DNA from 3 places in the Streptomyces sp. NPDC000348 genome. Region 1 is predicted to be linked to each of the others. Evidence: predicted binding sites of a transcription regulator. Region 1 holds the regulator's gene; each other region holds the start of a gene.
What was found. Region 1 encodes HrcA, which represses chaperone genes, less so after heat shock. Its sites were predicted from a motif close to TTNGCACTCNGNNNNNCNGAGTGCNAA; they were not measured.

Region 1 (4,300 bases):
GGCAGGAAGAGGTTGACGCCGAAGGGCCGGGAGGTCAGTCCCCGCAGCTGCTTGATCTCCTGGTACATCCCGTCCGCGGTCTTGTACCCGGCGGCCAGGAAACCGAGTCCGCCCGCCTCGGACACGGCGGCGGCGAGCTGTGGCACGGCGACACCGCCCGCCATGGGTGCCTGCACGATCGGGTGCGGGCAGATGTCGGTCAGTACGGAGGACATGACGGCATGTTGTCACGTCCTCCGACCAACTCCGAATCCGCCCTTCCTCTTGGCATAAGCCACTTTTCGGCGGGGCGGGGGCACGGACGTCAGCGCCCGTTGAAGGCGTCCTTCAGGCGTGAGAACAGACCCTGCCGACCCGGCTGACCGTGCTCGTCCGGGGGACGACCCCCGGACCCCCGGCAGCAGACCACCGCCCGAGCGGCGCCAACCGGTCAGCGCCCGTTGAAGGCGTCCTTCAGCCGTGAGAACAGACCCTGCTGACCGGGCTGACCGTGCTCGCCCGGGGGACGACCCCCGGACCCCCGGCAGCAGACCACCGCCCGAGCGGCGCCAACCGGTCAGCGCCCGTTGAAGGCGTCCTTCAGCCGTGAGAACAGACCCTGCTGACCGGGCTGGAACTGGCCCGTGGGCCGTTCCTCGCCGCGGAGCTTGGCCAGTTCCCGGAGCAGGCGTTCCTGCTCGGGGTCGAGCTTGGTCGGGGTCTGGACCTCGACGTGGACGATGAGGTCGCCCCGGCCGCCGCCGCGCAGGTGCGTGACGCCCCGGCCGTGCAGCGGGATCGACTGGCCGGACTGGGTGCCGGGCCTGATGTCGACCTCCTCCATGCCGTCCAGCGTCTCCAGCGGCACCTTGGTGCCGAGGGCCGCCGCCGTCATCGGGAGGGTGACCGTGCAGTGCAGGTCGTCGCCGCGCCGCTGGAACTGCGCGTGCGGGAGCTCGTGGATCTCCACGTACAGGTCACCGGCGGGGCCGCCGCCGGGCCCGACCTCGCCCTCGCCGGCCAGCTGGATCCGGGTGCCGTTGTCGACACCGGCCGGGATCTTGACCGTGAGGGTGCGCCGGGAACGGATCCGGCCGTCGCCCGCGCACTCCGGGCACGGGGTGGGGACGACGGTGCCGAAGCCCTGGCACTGCGGGCAGGGGCGGGAGGTCATGACCTGGCCCAGGAAGGACCGCGTGACCTGCGAGACCTCACCGCGGCCCCGGCACATGTCACAGGTCTGCGCGGTGGTGCCCGGAGCGGCGCCCTCGCCGCTGCACGTCGTGCAGACGACGGCCGTGTCGACCTGGATGTCCTTGGTCGTGCCGAACGCGGCCTCGTCGAGTTCGACGTCGATGCGGATCATCGCGTCCTGGCCCCGGCGGGTGCGCGAGCGCGGCCCGCGCTGCGACGCCGTGCCGAAGAACGCGTCCATGATGTCGGAGAAGTTGCCGAAGCCACCGGCCCCGAAGCCGCCCGCGCCGGCGCCGCCGGACTGCGAGAGAGGGTCTCCGCCGAGGTCGTAGACCTGCTTCTTCTGCGGGTCCGACAGCACCTCGTAGGCGGCGTTGATCTCCTTGAACCGCTCCTGCGTCTTGGGATCAGGATTGACGTCCGGATGCAGCTCGCGGGCGAGCCGCCGGAAGGCCTTCTTGATCTCCTCCTGCGACGCGTCGCGGCGCACGCCGAGTACGGCGTAGTAGTCCGTGGCCACTACGACTCCGCCAGGATCTGTCCGACGTACCGTGCCACTGCGCGTACCGCTCCCATCGTTCCCGGGTAGTCCATGCGGGTCGGTCCGACCACGCCGAGCTTGGCGACTGCCTCGCCGCCCGAACCGTAGCCCACCGACACGACGGACGTGGAGTTGAGTCCCTCGTAGGCGTTCTCGTGCCCGATGCGCACGGTCATGCCCGAATCCCCCGCCTCGCCGAGGAGCTTGAGGAGCACGACCTGCTCCTCCAGCGCCTCCAGGACGGGCCGGATGGTGAGGGGGAAGTCATGTCCGAAGCGGGTGAGATTGGCGGTGCCGCCGATCATCAGCCGCTCCTCGTTCTCCTCGACGAGCGTCTCCAGGAGGGTGGAGAGCACCGTCGAGACCGTACCGCGGTCCTCGGCCTCGAACGCCTCGGGGAGGTCCTCCACCAGGCTCGGCACATCGGCGAACCGGCGGCCGGCGACCCGGCTGTTCAGGCGGGCCCGCAGATCCGCCAGGGAGGACTCGCCGAACGGCGCCGGGCAGTCGACCATGCGCTGCTCGACCCGGCCGGTGTCCGTGATCAGCACCAGCATCAGCCGCGCGGGGGCGAGGGACAGCAGTTCCACGTGCCGCACGGTGGAGCGGGTCAGCGACGGGTACTGCACGACGGCGACCTGCCGGGTCAGCTGCGCGAGCAGCCGCACGGTCCTGGCCACCACGTCGTCGAGGTCGACCGCGCCGTCGAGGAAGTTCTGGATGGCCCGCCGCTCGGGCGGGCTCATGGGCTTGACGCCGGCGAGCTTGTCGACGAACAGGCGGTAGCCCTTGTCGGTGGGGATGCGCCCGGCGCTGGTGTGCGGCTGGGCGATGAAGCCCTCGTCCTCCAGGGCCGCCATGTCGTTGCGCACGGTGGCCGGGGAGACGCCGAGGTTGTGCCGCTCGGTGAGGGCCTTGGAGCCGACGGGCTCCTCGGTGCCCACGTAGTCCTGGACGATGGCGCGCAGCACCTGGAGCCTGCGTTCACTGAGCATCGCGCACACCTCCAGAAGCCTTCCGCGCGGTACCTTCCCTGTCCGCCTGGCACTCTTCGTACGCGAGTGCCAGACTTCCCCGCCCAGTGTACGGCCGGGGGGTGCACCCCGGGCAAGGCCGGTCCCCGCGCCCCCCGCGCCGGGCGGCGTCGTCCCCGATAGCGTCCCGGTATGACCGTGACTTGGGAAGAGCCGGGATGGGAGCACGTGGCCGCCGGGGTGGGGCGGTGCCGGCTGCCGGTGTGGGACTGCACGGCGGGGCTGGTCGTGGGCGCGGACGGCGTCCTGCTCGTCGACGCGGGTTCCGGCCCGGGCGAGGGCGCGCGGCTGCGGGCGGAGGCGCGGGCGCTCACCGGTCGCCGTGTGACGCATCTCGCGCTCACCCATCCCCACTTCGACCACGTCCTCGGGGCGGCGGCGTTCGCGGACGCGGAGGTGTTTGGCGCGGTGGGCATGGAGACGGTGCTGACGGGCCGCGGGCGCGAGGAGCTGCGCGCGGACGCGGTGCGCCACGGGCTGGACGCGCGCGTGGCCCGGGAGGCCGTGGACGCGCTGGTCCCGCCGCGGCACGCGGTGTCCGGCGAGTGGACGCTCGACCTGGGCGGCGGCCGGCAGGTGCTGCTGGCGAACGTGGGACCGGGGCACACCGCCCACGACCTCGCGGTCCTGGTCCCCGGCGACCCGGAGGTGGTCTTCTGCGGCGACCTGGTCGAGGAGTCGGGCGAGCCGCAGGCCGGCCCCGACGCCGTGCCGTCGCACTGGCCGGCCGCCCTGGACCGGCTGCTGGACTGGGGCGGCGAGGACGCGCGGTACGTCCCCGGCCACGGCGCGGTGGTGGACGCGGCGTTCGTACGGGCCCAGCGCGACGCCCTGGCGGCCCGCTTCGGCGTGTCGGACTGATCGCGGCGGGCGGGATCCTCGTATCGTCATCGGAATGCGCCAGTACTCCGCCGATCTGACCCCTCCGTGGAAGAAACCGCAGCCGGTCCCCGAGGTCGCGGCCGAGCCCGGCCTGGTGGTGGAGGAACCCGGCACCGGCTTCTGCGGCGCGGTGATCCGCTGCGAGGCGGGCACCGTGACGCTGGAGGACCGCTTCGGCAAGCACCGGGTGTTCCCGCTGGAGCCGCGGGGCTTCCTGCTGGAGGGCCGTGCGGTGACGCTGGTGCGGCCGGCCGCCGGTCCGGCGCGGCCCACCCGTACGGCGTCCGGTTCGGTGGCCGTTCCCGGCGCGCGGGCGCGGGTGGCCCGCGCGGGGCGCATCTACGTCGAGGGGCGGCACGACGCGGAGCTGGTCGAGAAGGTGTGGGGCGACGACCTGCGCGTCGAGGGCGTGGTCGTGGAGTACCTGGAGGGCGTCGACGACCTGCCGTCGGTCGTCGAGTCCTTCGCGCCGGGGCCGGACGCGCGGCTGGGCGTCCTGGTGGACCACCTGGTGCCGGGATCGAAGGAGTGGCGGATCGCGGAGGCGGTGACGAGTGAGCACGCGCTGGTGGTGGGCCACCCGTACATCGACATCTGGGAGGCGGTGAAGCCGGCGTCCGTGGGGATCGCCGGGTGGCCGCGGGTGCCGCGGGGGCAGGACTGGAAGACG
Region 2 (4,300 bases), on a different contig from region 1:
CGAGCTCGGCGACCTTGGAGACGATGACGTAGCCCTCGAGGCCCGCGTTCTCGGCGATCCAGCGCAGCGGCTCGACGGCGGCCTTGCGGACCACGGAGACGCCGGTGGCCTCGTCGCCGGTCTTGTCGAGGTTGCCCTCGAGGACCTTGACGGCGTGGACCAGCGCGGAGCCACCACCGGAGACGATGCCCTCCTCGACCGCGGCGCGGGTCGCGGAGATGGCGTCCTCCAGACGGTGCTTCTTCTCCTTCAGCTCCACCTCGGTGGCGGCGCCGACCTTGATCACGCACACGCCGCCGGCCAGCTTCGCGAGGCGCTCCTGGAGCTTCTCGCGGTCCCAGTCGGAGTCGGTGGTCTCGATCTCGGCCTTGATCTGGCCGACGCGACCGGTCACGTCCTCCTTGTTGCCGCCACCGTCGACGATCGTGGTGTCGTCCTTGGTGACGGTGACGCGGCGGGCGGAGCCCAGCACGTCCAGGCCGACCTGGTCGAGCTTGAGGCCGACCTCCTCGGAGACGACCGTGGCGCCAGTGAGGACGGCCATGTCCTGCAGCATCGCCTTGCGGCGGTCACCGAAGCCGGGGGCCTTGACGGCGACCGCGTTGAAGGTGCCGCGGATCTTGTTGACGACCAGGGTCGACAGGGCCTCGCCCTCGACGTCCTCGGCGATGATCAGCAGCGGCTTGGAGGCGTTGGCCTGGATGACCTTCTCCAGCAGCGGCAGCAGCTCCGCGATGGAGGAGATCTTGCCCTGGGTGATGAGGATGTACGGGTCGTCGAGGACGGCCTCCATACGCTCCTGGTCCGTCACGAAGTACGGCGACAGGTAACCCTTGTCGAAGGCCATGCCCTCGGTGAAGTCCAGCTCCAGACCGAAGGTGTTGGACTCCTCGACGGTGATGACACCGTCCTTGCCGACCTTGTCCATCGCCTCGGCGATGAGCTCGCCGACCTGCTGGTCCTGGGCGGACAGCGCGGCGACGGCGGCGATGTCGGACTTCTCGTCGATCGGGCGGGCCGAGGCGAGCAGGTCCTCGGAGACGGCGGCGACGGCCGCGTCGATGCCCTTCTTCAGCAGCGCCGGGGAGGCACCGGCGGCGACGTTCTTCAGGCCCTCGCGGACCAGCGCCTGGGCCAGCACGGTGGCGGTGGTGGTGCCGTCACCCGCGATGTCGTTGGTCTTGGTCGCCACCTCCTTCACCAGCTGCGCGCCGAGGTTCTCGTACGGGTCCTCGATCTCGACCTCGCGGGCGATCGTGACACCGTCGTTGGTGATGGTGGGGGCGCCGAACTTCTTGTCGATGACGACGTTGCGGCCCTTCGGGCCGATCGTCACCTTCACCGTGTCGGCAAGCTTGTTGACGCCGCGCTCGAGGGCGCGACGGGCGTCCTCGTCGAACTTCAGGATCTTCGCCATGGGAGCGGTTCAGCCCTCTCGGAAAACGTGGGTGAAACGAACTGCGCCCCTGACGCCCGGCTTCGTAAGGTCGCGGGGGCCCGGGGCGCAGCTCAAAAGCAATGTGCTTCGGTGGAAGCGGGTGAACTACTTCTCGATGATCGCGAGGACGTCGCGAGCCGAGAGGACGAGGTACTCCTCGCCGTTGTACTTCACCTCGGTGCCGCCGTACTTGCTGTACAGCACGATGTCGCCCGTCTTGACGTCGAGCGGCAGACGCTCGCCGTTCTCGAAGCGGCCCGGGCCCACGGCCAGGACGACGCCCTCCTGGGGCTTCTCCTTGGCGGTGTCCGGGATGACCAGGCCCGAAGCCGTGGTCTGCTCGGCGTCGAGCGGCTGGACCACGATGCGGTCCTCGAGCGGCTTGATGGCAACCTTGGAGCTGGTGGTCGTCACGATCCGACCTCCCCCTTCGGAGATCTCACGGGGTTAACTGTCTGAGGTGGCGACCAGGTGGATCCGTCGTCGCGGGTGCCGGACCTGCCCGTCGCGTGTGTTGGCACTCTCCAGGGGGGAGTGCCAGACCTGAGACTATGACTGCGGTTAGCACTCGGTCAAGCGGAGTGCCAATTGCCTGCGGCGCGTCGCGGGGTGGGTTCCCTTTCGGCACCGGGTTCCGCGGCCGGTGGTGTCGCGGTGACCGTCACCGGGGGCTGCCGCCCCCAGGCCCCCGCTCCGGCCTGAACGGCCTCGTCCTCAGGCTCCACCCCCGGACGGGCCGGTGGGTGAGCGGTGCTCGCCAGGAGCCGCCGACGGGCTGATTCGGCCGGCGTAGTCCTCCAGCCTGCCCACCCTCAGACCCCGCTCCTCCAGCTCCCCCAGCAGCCGTGTCGTCCGTTCCGTCAGCGACAGCGGCGGGGCCTCGCCCGACGGTACGGCGATGATGTCTCCGGGGGTCAGGTGGTGGGGGCCGTCGGTGTAGGTGAGGTGGCCGTCGGGTTCCAGGGTGGCCCGCCACAGGACCACCGTCTGGATGCCGCAGTCGGCGGCGGCCCGCAGGGTGGTGGTGTCGTACGTGCCGTAGGGCGGGCGGAAGAGGCGGGGGCGGACGCCGAAGCGGGACGCGAGTTTGCGCTGCTGGCCGCAGATCTCGGCGCGCTGGCCGGCGTACGGCAGGTCGCGCAGGGCGGGATGGTCGAGGGTGTGGTTCTGCAGGCTCGCGCCGACCGAGCGCAGCCGGGCGAAGTGGGCGTAACCGGGGCCCACCACGCTGTCCGTGAGGAACAGGCTGACGGGGAGCCGGTGCTCGCGCACCAGGTCGATGAAGCGGGGGTCGCGTTCGGCGCCGTCGTCGTAGGTGAGGAAGACGACCTCGTCGCGGGTGGGGACGTGGTCGACGACGGGCGGGAGGGCGCCGGCCCCCGGCGCCGGGCCGCCGCCGGGTGGCCGGCCCGTCCCGTCCCCCGCCCCACTCGACGGACCGCATCCGGCGATCACGGCCAGCAGGGCGGTGGCGCCCGCCAGGAGGCCGGCCCTCACAGGTAGTCCTCCAGCCGGGCCACCGCGTACCCCTCCGCCGTGACCTTGTCCAGGAAGCGGCGGATCATGTCCGGCATCGTGCCCTTCCAGTCCCCGCGGCCCCGGAAGTGGCTGAGGACGATGTCGCCGGGGTGCAGGTCGCGGTCCCACTCCCGGTACTCCCAGCGGTCGACGAAGACCTCCTCGCTCCAGAGCGGGACGTGGGTGATCCCGCAGTCCTTCGCGGCGTGCAGGGTGGCCTTGTCGTAGTTGCCGTAGGGCGGGCGGAAGAGGACGGGGCGCTTGTCGTAGCGCTCCTCGATGACCTCCTGCATGCCGCAGATCTCGCGCTTCTGGCGGGCGTAGGAGAGGGCCGGCAGGTAGGGGTGGCGGAGGGTGTGGTTGTGCAGGGCGACGCCCCGGTCCTGCATCTCCTTGAAGTAGCCGTAGTCCTCCTTGACGAGGTAGTCGCTGAGGAAGGCGCTGTACGGGATCCTCAGCTCGCTCATCATCCGCAGGAACGCCGGGTCCTTCTCGGCGCCGTCGTCGATGGTGAGGAAGACGACCTTCTCCTCGGTGGGGACGGTGGTGAAGACCGGGGGGAGTTCCAGCCGCAGGTGGCCGTCGACCTCGAAGCCGTCGCGGGTGGTGATCCGGGGCTTCCTCGCCGGGGGCGGCGGGGCGGTCAGCGGCACCCGCTCCAGTCCCCAGCGTTTCGCGGCGGCGACCCTCGCGGCGTGCGCCGCGCGCAGCTTGGTGGCGTAGGCGTCGAGCGCGCGGGCCGGAGGCGCCTTCAGGGGCTGCTGGCCGCCCGCCGGTTCGGCCGGGGCGCCGCCCGGTCCGCAGCCCGAGGCGATGGAGGCGAGAGCCAGCGCCGCGAGACCGATCCGCACACCACCCAATGAAAGCTTTTTATCGTTTTGTCCTACTGCTCGCATGGTGCCGGATCCTCGCAGCCGGACGGTCCGGACCCGGTCCGACACCGCGGCCGGAGGCGCACGGTCCACCGACTGGCCCACAATGACCCGGTGAACGACCTCGCTCCCCTCCTCACCCCCGAAGGCCGCGCCCTCCTCGACGAGGTCCGCGACACCGACCCGGCGCACGAACTCGCCGTCGCGACCCGGCTGCGCCGCGAGCACCCCGCCGCCCTGGTGTCGGCGGCGCTGGGCCAGGCGCGGCTGCGGCAGCGGGCGGTGGCGAAGTTCGGGGCGGAGGACGCGCGGCGGATGTTCTTCACGCCGAACGGGGTGGAACAGTCGACGCGGGCGAGTGTGGCGGCGTATCGGGCCGAGTGCCTCCGGGCGCTCGGGGTGCGGTCCGTCGCCGACCTGTGCTGCGGGATCGGCGGCGACGCGATCGCGTTCGCCCGCGCCGGGATCCGGG
Region 3 (4,300 bases), on a different contig from region 1:
TCGGTGACGATCAGCCCGACACCCGCCGCGGCGCGCCGCGCGTAGTACGACACGACGTCCCCACCGGGGACGCCGCCCGGCGAGAACATCCGGGTCATCGGCGCCATGGCGATGCGGTTGGGGACGGTCAGACCGTTGATCGCGACGGGCCGGGAGAGCAGTCCGGCGGCTCGTGCGGCGGTGTCCGGGGAGGTGGCGGTCACGTGGGGCTCCTCTGCTTCGAATACCGGTCGGTATGTGCGCATGCATTGAACGCACGTTCAACGGCAACCGGGAAGCAGGGGTGGGCATTCCTTCCGGGACCCAGGTGTGACTCCGGTCACGAAACGTCTCCTCGCGCGCCGGGGTACGGTCGCCCGATGAGGACACGCCTCCTGCGCTTCGGCCTGTACGCGGACGAGGAGGGACTGGCGTGGGCCGGCGCCCTCGTCGACGGGGCCGTGGCGGCCCACGGCGCCCGGCTCGCCGGGCGGACCGTTCTGCGCACCCTGCCCGGGAGCGGGACGGCGACCGCCGACCTCTACGACCATCTCGCGGAGCAGTGGGCCTGGGAGCACCCGGGCCGGAGCGGCGGCGCGCGGGAACCGGTCGAGCTGCGGGTCCGCCTGGTGTGCTCGCTGCGGACCTGGCGGGCGGTCCGCAAGGCGGTGCTGCGGGGCCTGTGCCCGCAGGGCGCGTCACCGCACGTCTGCCGGGTGCCGTGGTGCACCGCCTGAAACGCCCGAGGGCGGCGCCCCCTGCCGGAACAGGGGGCGCCGCCCTCGGTACGTGACGGACGGATCCGATCCTCAGGAGGATCAGAAGTCCATGTCACCGCCCGGCATGCCGCCGCCGGCCGGGGCCGCGGCCTTCTCCGGCTTGTCGGCGATGACGGCCTCGGTGGTGAGGAACAGCGCGGCGATCGACGCGGCGTTCTGCAGCGCGGAGCGCGTCACCTTCGCCGGGTCGATGATGCCTTCCTTGACCAGGTCGACGTACTCGCCGGTCGCGGCGTTCAGGCCGTGGCCCGGGGTCAGGTTGCGCACCTTCTCCACCACGACACCGCCCTCGAGGCCGGCGTTCACGGCGATCTGCTTCAGCGGGGCCTCCAGGGCCAGCTTCACAGCGGCGGCACCGGTCGCCTCGTCGCCCTCGAGCTCCAGCTTCTCGAAGACCTGGGAGGCCTGCAGCAGGGCCACGCCACCACCGGCGACGATGCCCTCCTCCACGGCCGCCTTGGCGTTGCGGACGGCGTCCTCGATGCGGTGCTTGCGCTCCTTGAGCTCCACCTCGGTGGCGGCACCGGCCTTGATGACCGCGACACCGCCGGCGAGCTTCGCCAGGCGCTCCTGCAGCTTCTCGCGGTCGTAGTCCGAGTCGCTGTTCTCGATCTCGGCGCGGATCTGGTTCACGCGGCCCTGGACCTGGTCGGCCGAGCCGGCACCGTCGACGATGGTGGTCTCGTCCTTGGTGATGACCACCTTGCGGGCCTTGCCCAGCAGGTCGAGGGTGGCGTTCTCCAGCTTGAGGCCGACCTCCTCGGAGATGACCTCGCCGCCCGTGAGGATGGCGATGTCGCCGAGCATGGCCTTGCGGCGGTCGCCGAAGCCCGGGGCCTTGACGGCGACGGACTTGAAGGTGCCGCGGATCTTGTTGACGACCAGGGTCGACAGGGCCTCGCCCTCGACGTCCTCGGCGATGATCAGCAGCGGCTTGCCCGACTGCATGACCTTCTCCAGGAGCGGGAGCAGGTCCTTGACGTTGGAGATCTTGGAGTTCGCGATCAGGATGTACGGGTCGTCGAGGACGGCCTCCATACGCTCCATGTCGGTGGCGAAGTACGCCGAGATGTAGCCCTTGTCGAAGCGCATACCCTCGGTGAGCTCCAGCTCCAGACCGAAGGTCTGGGACTCCTCGACGGTGATGACGCCTTCCTTGCCGACCTTGTCCATGGCCTCGGCGATGAGCTCGCCGATCTGGGTGTCGGCGGCGGAGATGGAGGCCGTGGAGGCGATCTGCTCCTTGGTCTCGACATCCTTCGCCTGCTCGAGCAGGGCACCGGAGACGGCCTCGACGGCCTTCTCGATACCGCGCTTCAGGGCCATCGGGTTGGCGCCGGCGGCGACGTTGCGCAGGCCCTCCTTGACCAGGGCCTGGGCGAGAACGGTCGCGGTGGTCGTACCGTCACCGGCGACGTCGTCCGTCTTCTTGGCGACTTCCTTGACCAGCTCGGCGCCGATCTTCTCGTACGGGTCCTCGAGCTCGATCTCCTTGGCGATGGACACACCATCGTTGGTGATCGTGGGGGCGCCCCACTTCTTCTCGAGGACGACGTTGCGGCCCTTGGGGCCGAGCGTCACCTTGACGGCGTCCGCGAGCTGGTTCATGCCGCGCTCGAGGCCGCGCCGCGCCTCCTCGTCGAACGCGATGATCTTGGCCATGTGAAGTGGTCCCTCCAGGACTGGGGGTGATTCCTTCGGACCGCGCCCGCGCCCGCGACGGACGGCTCGCCGGCCCCGTGGTTCCTTGCCCCACACGGCCTGCGGGCCTCACCGACCCGGTCCTTCGTTGTCACTCTCACCTTCAGAGTGCTAACGCAATGATTAGCACTCGACCCACCCGAGTGCAAGGTGCGCCCGCGAAGCGGGCTCGTTGAGGGGTGGCGGTCGGGTGACGGGTGGGCGCACGCGCCCACGTGTACTCCGAGGGGTGCTCAGCCGCGCGCGAACACGTCCGGACGCGGCTCCGGACAGGGCGCCGGACGCGGCGAAGGGCCCGCACCCCCCGGGGTGCGGGCCCTTCGCCGGCAGAAGATGCTTGCGGCAGGTAGCGCGTTCAGGCGCTGAGACGAACCATGTCGGCCTGCGGGCCCTTCTGACCCTGCGAGATCTCGAACTCGACCCGCTGGCCTTCTTCGAGGGTGCGGTAGCCGTCCATCTGGATCGCGCTGTAGTGGACGAAAACATCCGCACCACCGTCGACCGCGATGAAGCCGTACCCCTTCTCCGCGTTGAACCACTTGACGGTGCCCTGAGCCATGCCTAACTCCCCTATTACTGGCCCTTGCACGGATCCGCACTTCGCGGATCCGGGTCAGACCTCACCCCCCAACGGTTGGGGGCGTGCGCCGGAACGCGTCGACCGCGGCCGAATGTATCTGCCCAACTGCCGTCTGCAACAGGTCAGTCGGACGAGAAATCTGGACGACGCCGGTCCGGAATGTGGCGAGAATTCGCCTGAATCCAGGGCAAGTCGGGCCACGCAAAGGTGATGAATGCCGCGAAAGGGGTCCGCACTTTGGCTGCATCCAGTCGGACCCGCGGCAGGAATTCAATGTTCTCGATCAGTGGATCGGGAGCGCGTTCCCCAACTCTACCGCGCTCAATCCAATGGAATTGCCCCCTCCGCTTCTCTCACGGAGGGGGCAACGCACCGAACGCCCGGTCACCGTCATTACCGAAGGTAATGATCAGCCTCCGGCCACCGCCGGAATGATCGACACGCCGGCCCCGTCGGGGGTGGCCGTCTCGAGCCCCTGCTCGAACCGCACGTCGTCGTCGTTGACGTAGACGTTCACGAACCGCCGCAACTTGCCCTGGTCGTCCAGCACCCGGGCGGCGATCCCGGTGTGGTTCTTCTCCAGGTCCTGGATGACCTCGCCGAGGGTGGCCCCCTCGGCGGCGACCTCGGCCTGCCCACCGGTGTAGGTGCGCAGGATGGTAGGGATACGGACGGTGACGCTCACGACAGAACCTCCGGTCAGGTGACACCCCTGGGGGCGCGGGACTGTGGGGGACGTGCGGCCGTCGCCGCGCGGGCGCGACCGGCCACGACGGCCCCGCGGACGAAACGACTCAGACGAGCCCGGCCTCACGGAACGACTCCAGGCTGGGGCGGATCGTCGCGGTGAGCCCCGTCCCCGCGACCGCGTCCAGCGTCTTCAGACCGTCACCCGTGTTCAGCACGACGGTGGTCAGGGACGGGTCGAGCGCCCCGCTTTCGAGGAGCTTCCTGGTGACGCCCACGGTCACCCCGCCGGCGGTCTCCGCGAAGATCCCCTCGGTGCGCGCCAGCAGCTTGATCGCGTCGACGATCTGCCCGTCCGTCACGTCCTCCACGGCCCCGCCCGTCCGGCGGGCGATGTCCAGCACGTACGGCCCGTCCGCGGGGTTCCCGATCGCCAGCGACTTGGCGATCGTGTCCGGCTTCTGCGGGCGTACGACGTCGTGCCCCGCCTTGTAGGCGGTGGACACCGGCGAGCACCCCTCGGCCTGCGCGCCGAAGATCTTGTACGGCTTGTCCTCGACCAGCCCGAGCTTGA

Region 2: the regulator HrcA is predicted to act here: its motif matches at 2,000-2,026, upstream of groES (co-chaperone GroES).
Region 3: the regulator HrcA is predicted to act here: its motif matches at 2,583-2,609, upstream of groL (chaperonin GroEL).

The regions. Positions count from the first base shown of each region.
Region 1 is NZ_JBIAZD010000002.1:492,858-497,157, reverse strand. It holds gene ACFY3N_RS06060 (nitronate monooxygenase) at 1-215, opposite strand, end outside; gene dnaJ (molecular chaperone DnaJ) at 557-1,693, opposite strand; gene hrcA (heat-inducible transcriptional repressor HrcA) at 1,693-2,709, opposite strand; gene ACFY3N_RS06045 (MBL fold metallo-hydrolase) at 2,881-3,609, shown strand; gene ACFY3N_RS06040 (DUF3097 domain-containing protein) at 3,644-4,300, shown strand, end outside.
Region 2 is NZ_JBIAZD010000001.1:682,231-686,530, forward strand. It holds gene groL (chaperonin GroEL) at 1-1,417, opposite strand, end outside; gene groES (co-chaperone GroES) at 1,544-1,852, opposite strand; gene ACFY3N_RS03170 (polysaccharide deacetylase family protein) at 2,153-2,935, opposite strand; gene ACFY3N_RS03175 (polysaccharide deacetylase family protein) at 2,932-3,807, opposite strand; gene ACFY3N_RS03180 (methyltransferase domain-containing protein) at 3,943-4,300, shown strand, end outside.
Region 3 is NZ_JBIAZD010000011.1:137,709-142,008, forward strand. It holds gene ACFY3N_RS22390 (NADH:flavin oxidoreductase) at 1-203, opposite strand, end outside; gene ACFY3N_RS22395 (hypothetical protein) at 360-716, shown strand; gene groL (chaperonin GroEL) at 798-2,420, opposite strand; gene ACFY3N_RS22405 (cold-shock protein) at 2,815-3,018, opposite strand; gene ACFY3N_RS22410 (ubiquitin-like small modifier protein 1) at 3,449-3,724, opposite strand; gene thrC (threonine synthase) at 3,834-4,300, opposite strand, start outside.